Regions from separate parts of the Pseudomonas sp. NY15181 genome, predicted to be linked through region 1. Evidence: predicted binding sites of a transcription regulator. Region 1 holds the regulator's gene; the other holds the start of a gene.

Region 1 (3,408 bases):
ATCAGGGAGCCTTGCATGTGCATTCCTTAAATAATCTGTGCCGCCTGCCACTGCGGGCAGGCGGCCTCTTCGATACGGACCCGGCAATGGAGGGGAACCCGGGGAAAGAGTTCCAGCAGATCGTCATTGCGCAGGCGGATACAGCCATGGGACAGCGGCGTGCCCATGGGTTCGCAGTCGGGCGTGCCGTGCAGGTAGATGTAACGGCGGAAAGTGTCGACCTCGCCCATCCGGTTATGCCCCGGCACGCAGCCGCTGAGCCAGAGGATGCGCGTGAGAATCCAGTCGCGGCCGGGAAATTCATCGTGCAGCGCCGGGCTCCAGACTTCGCCGGTCCAACGCCGGCCCTTGAGCACCGCGCCCCTGGGCAGCCCGTCGCCGATGCGCGCGCGAACCTGATGCAGGCCGCGCGGCGTGCAACCGGAGCCGCTGCGCTCGCCAGCGCCATTGGCCGCCGTGGACACCGGCAGGCGCACGCGCAGTTGCTCCGCGGCAAAGCCGTAGAGCATCTGATCGGACAGGGATATATGGAGGAGATCGAGGTCAGCCATGGCCGGCTACTTTAGCCGATCAGGCCTGCACCGCCCAGCGCGCCGCCGGGCGTCTTTCAGACTTTGGCCGGCGCGGCGCTCGACTTGCTGCGCGGCTTGAGCTGCGCACCGGCAAGCGAAGGATCGCTGACGCCGCTGTCGGCGCGCATCCCGGCGGCAAGGAACGGCACCATCAGGCGCATCACCTGCTCGATGGAGGTGTTCACGCCGAAGTCGTTCTCGGCCATGGCGCGCAGCGCCTTGATGCCGGACATGCTGAACACCGCGGTACCCAGCATGAAGTGCACGCGCCAGAACAGCTCCAGCGGCGGCAGACGCGGCGCGGCTTCGTGCACCAGCAGCATGTAGCGACGGAACACCTTGCCGTAGACTTCTTCGAGATACTTGCGCAGATGGCCCTGGCTCTGGCTGAAGGCGAGGCCCAGCAGACGCATGAAGATGGACAGGTCGTTGCCACTGCGCGGTTTCACCGCCATGGCCTGGACGACCAGCAGCTCGAGCAGCTCTTCCAGGGTGGCGCGCGGCGCGTCAGGCTTGGCCTGGCGACGGTCCAGTTCCTTTTCGAGACTGATGCAGAACGGTCCGAGGAAGCGCGAGAAGACCGCCTGGATCAGCGCCTTCTTCGAGCCGAAGTGATAGTTCACCGCCGCGAGATTCACCCCCGCCTTGCTGGTGATCAGACGCAAAGAGGTCTCAGCGAAGCCTTTCTCCGCGAACAGCTGTTCCGCAGCATCCAGGATGCGTTCGACGGTTTCCGACTGGGCCATGGCTACTCCGCCTGACAAACACTTGTTTGAAACATACGTTTCAGCCTCTCGCATTGTCAAGCAAAGCGCGACCAATTGTTAACAAAAACATGGTCAAAGCGACAAGGTGACTTCGATTACAGCAAGACGCTTGCCAGCCTGCACAGGTTACATCCCCAGGCACCGCACCGACAGCCGCACGAAATTAGGCATTGCCAGAGCGCCTTCACTGTATATAATTCCAGTCACTGTATAAAAAGCCAGAGTATGGACATGCTGAAGCTGACGCCGCGCCAAGCCGAGATCCTCGCCTTCATCAAACGCTGCCTGGAAGACAACGGCTATCCGCCCACCCGCGCGGAAATCGCCCAGGAACTCGGCTTCAAATCGCCCAACGCCGCCGAGGAACATCTCAAGGCCCTCGCCCGAAAAGGCGCCATCGAGATGACTCCGGGCGCTTCCCGTGGCATCCGCATCCCCGGCTTCGAACCCAAGGCCGCCACCAACGAGGACGAACTGCCGATCATCGGCCGCGTCGCCGCCGGTGCGCCGATCCTTGCCGAGCAGAACGTCGACGACACCTGCCGCATCAACCCCACCTTCTTCAACCCGCCGGCGGACTACCTGCTGCGCGTGCGCGGGCAGAGCATGAAGGACGTCGGCATTCTCGATGGCGACCTGCTCGCCGTGCACATCACCCGCGAAGCGCGCAATGGCCAGATAGTGGTCGCCCGCCTCGGCGAGGAAGTGACCGTGAAGCGCTTCAAGCGCGAAGGCAGCAAGGTCTGGCTGATCGCCGAGAACCCCGAGTTCGCCCCCATCGAGGTCGACCTCAAGGAACAGGAACTGATCATCGAAGGCTTGAGCGTCGGTGTAATCCGTCGCTGAACAGGAGACATCCATGCAGTACCCGCAGCCGCTGAACCTGCCGCAACTCCCGCTGTTCCAGGAAGCACTCTGGGCGAGCGGTACTGCTCCTTTGCTTCCGGAGCTGATGGAAGACGAACCTGCCGACGACGAAAGCGCCTTCAGCGAGATCGCCCTGCGCGGCCTCCCCGGCCAGTGCCTGACACTGCTGGCGCCGATGCTCCGCGAGCTGAGCGAGGAAAGCGACTCGCGCTGGCTGACGTTGATCGCCCCGCCCACCAGCCTGACCCCGGACTGGCTGCGCAAGGCCGGCCTGAACCGCGAACGCATCCTGCTGCTGCCGGCACGCGACCAGGCCGCCGCCCAAGCCTTGGCCTGCGAGGCGCTGCGCCTGGGCAACAGTCATACGGTAGTGAGCTGGTTGAATCTCAACGCCAAGGCGCGCGCGCAGCTATCCCGTGCCGCTGTTACCGGTCAGGCGCAGAGTCTGAATATTCGTCTGGGCTGAAGCAGAAGCTTCGCCGCGAGCGCGGCGAAGCGGCAAAACTCAGTGCAGGACGCGCGGACCTTCGTCGTCCATGCCCATGTCACCACCTTCGGCGAGACGACCGGCCATCTGCACACCGACATTGAACATCGCCTTGGCGATTTCGATGTGCTGGCCCTGCAGGAAGCCTTTGGCGTCAGCGGAGAACTCCAGGGTCACCAGCGACTCCTCATCGTCCGCGCGACGCAGCACGATACGCCCGTCAGGCAGTTCTACGATTTCCAGAAATGAGGTTGGCATAGCGAAGGTTCTCCACAGCAGAACCGGTAGTGTAACAGTCACATCCGCTACACCCTAGCGCAACCTTTCACCAACCGACCGGATGGTCGCAGCTCTGCGTATCAGAGCACCAATCAGAGCTCGGTCAGCGATGCACGGAAGCGCAGCACCAGCTCCTTCAGGGACTTGCGCCAGGCTTCGAGCTCTTCGTTGCTCAGCTCGGCCGGCACCTCTTCGTCGACATTCACCGCCTGGATCAGCGGCTGGGTCGGGTCAACCTTGGCCTTCTTCGGCTCGCTGGGCGGCTGGAACAATGCGGCGTAGGCAGCCAGCAGCCGCCCCAGCCAGGCTTCCGGCGATTGCGCCAGCTCGACCATTTCCGCCAGTTCAGGGCTCGGGGCGGCGGCCAGCACTTCGGCGTTCAGCAGCAGGTCGACACGCGGCGCACCGGCCTGGGGCAGGCGGTAGTATCCGGCGA
Region 2 (3,408 bases), on a different contig from region 1:
TGTCTGTGCGGTAATGACCTGGATCGCCAGGCTGATGCGCGACAATTCGCCGCCCGAAGCGACCTTGGCCAGGCCCTTCATCGGCTGGCCAGGGTTGGCGCTGACCAGGAATTCCAGCTGCTCCACGCCATTCACCTGAGGTTCGTCCGATGCGGACTCGCGCAGCTCGATGGCGAAGCGACCGCCGGGCATACCCAGGCGCTGCATTTCCACCTCCACCGCTTTGGCCAGCTGCGGCGCGGCGGTCTGGCGGATGCGGCTGAGTTCGTCGGCCTTCTCCTGATAATGCCGGGCGTAGGCGGCCAGCTCGTCGCCCAGACGCTCCACGGCTTCGTCGTCGGCATTCAGCGCTTCCAGCTCGTCCAGCAGGCGCAGCTGCAGGTCCTGCAGCTCATGGGGCTGTACGCGGTGCTTGCGCGCGAGGCTATAGATGGCGTCCATGCGCTCTTCCAGCTGTTGCAGGCGCATCGGGTCGGCGTCGAAGTTGTCGACGAAGCGGTTCAGTTCGCCAATCGCCTCTTCTACCTGGATCTGTGCACTGGACAGCAGATTCACCGCTTCACCCAGTGCGGCCGGCTGGCTCTGGAAGGCGGTCAGGCGGTTGAGGCTGGAGGTCAGCGCCGACAGCACGTTGCCAGCATCGCTTTCGCTGCACAGTTCGACCACCTGTCGGCACGCGGCGATCAGGCTTCCGGCGTTGCTCAGAGTCTTGTGTTCGGCTTCCAGCGTCTCCAGCTCGCTATCGCCCAGGCCAAGGTTTTCCAGTTCTTCCAGCTGATAGCTGAGCAACTGGTGGCGGGCGCGCTGCTCGTCACCATTGCGCGACAGGCGGTCCAGCTCGTGACGGGTCTGCTTCCAGCGTTGCGCGGCGAGGTGCACCTGGCGCGCCAGGTCCTGGCTGCCGGCGTATTCGTCCAGCAGGCGGCGGTGGGTGTCGGCCTTGAGCAGCGACTGGTGCTCGTGCTGGCTGTGGATATCGATCAGCAGTTCGCCCAGGTGCTTGAGATCACCCAGGGGGCAGGGCGTGCCATTGATATACGCGCGGGAGCGGCCTTCGGCGGTGATCACCCGGCGCAGGATGCACGGGCCGTCCTGTTCCAGGTCGCGTTCGGCCAGCCAGTCGCGGGCCTCGGCAATGGCGCTGACATCGAAGCTGGCGAGAATGTCGGTCTTGTCGGCGCCGGGGCGCACCACGCCGCTGTCGGCACGGTCGCCCAGGGCGAGGCCGAGGGCGTCGAGCATGATCGACTTGCCGGCGCCGGTTTCGCCGGTGATCACGGTCATGCCGGCGGCGAGCTCGAGATCGAGGTGCTCGACGATGGCGTAGTTGTGCACGGACAGGTGAACCAGCATGGGCGGCGGCTCCACAAATAGGTCTGGTTATTTATACAGTATTTTTCGCCGCTGGCAATTCTCCCTTGTCGCTTGCTGGCTCGCCCTTGAAGTCAAAGCCCTTGAAGTAAAAAAAAGGCACCCCATATACACGGCAGAGCCGCGGACCATTGGGTTCGCTTTGTTTTCAAAGGCTTATTTTCTTTTTTAGGAGAGTGGCATGTCTGACGAACAACAGACTCAGGATTCCCAGTTCAACGAGCAGCCGGAGACCGGTGCTGCCGAGGACCTGAACGCCCGCGTGCTGGAACTGGAAGAGCAGGTCGCCGCGGCCAAGGATCAGAGCCTGCGCGCCGTCGCCGAACTGCAGAACGTCCGCCGCCGTGCCGAGCAGGACGTGGAAAAAGCGCACAAGTTCGCTCTGGAGAAGTTCTCCGGCGACCTGCTGCCGATCGTCGATACCCTGGAGCGTGCGCTGGAGATGTCCAGCCCGAACGACGAGGCGATCAAGCCGATGCGCGAAGGCATCGAGCTGACCTTGAAGATGTTCCACGACACCTTGAAGCGCTACAGCCTGGAGCCGGTCGATCCGCACGGCGAGCCGTTCAATCCCGAGCATCACCAGGCCATGGCGATGGAGGAGAGCGTGCATCTGGAGCCGGGCAGCGTGGTCAAGGTGTTCCAGAAGGGGTACCTGCTCAACGGTCGCCTGCTGCGTCCGGCCATGGTCGTGGTCAGCAAGGCACCCGAACAAACCCCGCCTTCGATCGACGAGAAGGCTTGAAATTCATCACCCGGTCCCCATCTGGGTAATCAACCGAGCCAAAGACCCGCAACAGGGTCAGCGCGGAATCTAATTTCTGGAGAGTGAATATGGGCAAAATCATTGGTATCGACCTGGGGACCACCAACTCCTGTGTGTCCATCCTGGAGAACGGTAACGTCAAGGTCATCGAGAACGCCGAAGGCGCTCGTACCACCCCGTCGATCATCGGTTACGCCAACGATGGCGAGATCCTGGTAGGTCAGCCGGCCAAGCGCCAGGCCGTGACCAACCCGAAGAACACCCTGTACGCGGTCAAGCGCCTGATTGGCCGTCGTTTCGAAGAAGACGTCGTACAGAAAGACATCAAGATGGTGCCTTACAACATCGTCAAGGCTGACAACGGCGACGCATGGGTCGAGGCCAAGGGCCAGAAGATGGCTCCGCCGCAGGTCTCCGCCGAAGTCCTGAAGAAGATGAAGAAGACCGCCGAGGACTACCTGGGCGAGCCGGTCACCGAAGCGGTCATCACCGTTCCGGCCTACTTCAACGACAGCCAGCGTCAGGCCACCAAGGACGCCGGCCGCATCGCCGGTCTCGACGTCAAGCGCATCATCAACGAGCCGACCGCGGCTGCGCTGGCGTACGGCCTGGACAAGGCCAAGGGCGACCACACCATCATCGTCTACGACCTGGGCGGCGGTACCTTCGACGTTTCCGTAATCGAGATTGCCGAAGTCGATGGCGAGCACCAGTTCGAAGTGCTGGCTACCAACGGTGACACCTTCCTGGGTGGTGAAGACTTCGACCTGCGCCTGATCGACTACCTCGTCGAGGAATTCAAGAAAGAATCCGGCATGGACCTCAAGGGCGACCCGCTGGCCATGCAGCGCCTGAAGGAAGCTGCCGAGAAGGCCAAGATCGAGCTGTCCTCGACCCAGCAGACCGACGTCAATCTGCCGTACGTCACCGCTGACGCCAGCGGCCCGAAACACCTGAACGTCAAGGTTTCCCGCGCCAAGCTGGAATCCCTGGTTGAAGACCTGATCACCCGCACCATCGAGCCGTGCCGCGTTGCGCTGAAAGACGCCGGCCTGGACGTCTCGAAGATCGACGAAGTGATCCTGGTCGGCGGCCAGACCCGCATGCCGCTGGTGCAGAAGACCGTTGCCGAGTTCTTCGGCAAGGAAGCTCGCAAGGACGTCAACCCGGACGAAGCCGTAGCCATGGGTGCCGCCATCCAGGGCGCCGTGCTGGCCGGCGACGTGAAGGACGTGCTGCTGCTCGACGTCACCCCGCTGACCCTGGGTATC

The links. Region 1 encodes LexA, which represses DNA repair genes until DNA is damaged. Its sites were predicted from a motif close to CTGTNTNNNNANACAG; they were not measured.
Region 2: the regulator LexA is predicted to act here: its motif matches at 1,377-1,392, upstream of recN (DNA repair protein RecN).

The regions. Positions count from the first base shown of each region.
Region 1 is NZ_JBLUPT010000001.1:904,292-907,699, reverse strand. It holds gene nagZ (beta-N-acetylhexosaminidase) at 1-17, opposite strand, end outside; gene ACNFBT_RS04170 (L,D-transpeptidase family protein) at 27-551, opposite strand; gene ACNFBT_RS04165 (TetR/AcrR family transcriptional regulator) at 608-1,318, opposite strand; gene lexA (transcriptional repressor LexA) at 1,571-2,185, shown strand; gene sulA (SOS-induced cell division inhibitor SulA) at 2,199-2,672, shown strand; gene ACNFBT_RS04150 (hypothetical protein) at 2,712-2,951, opposite strand; gene ACNFBT_RS04145 (DUF6586 family protein) at 3,065-3,408, opposite strand, start outside.
Region 2 is NZ_JBLUPT010000004.1:72,973-76,380, reverse strand. It holds gene recN (DNA repair protein RecN) at 1-1,353, opposite strand, end outside; gene grpE (nucleotide exchange factor GrpE) at 1,553-2,116, shown strand; gene dnaK (molecular chaperone DnaK) at 2,206-3,408, shown strand, end outside.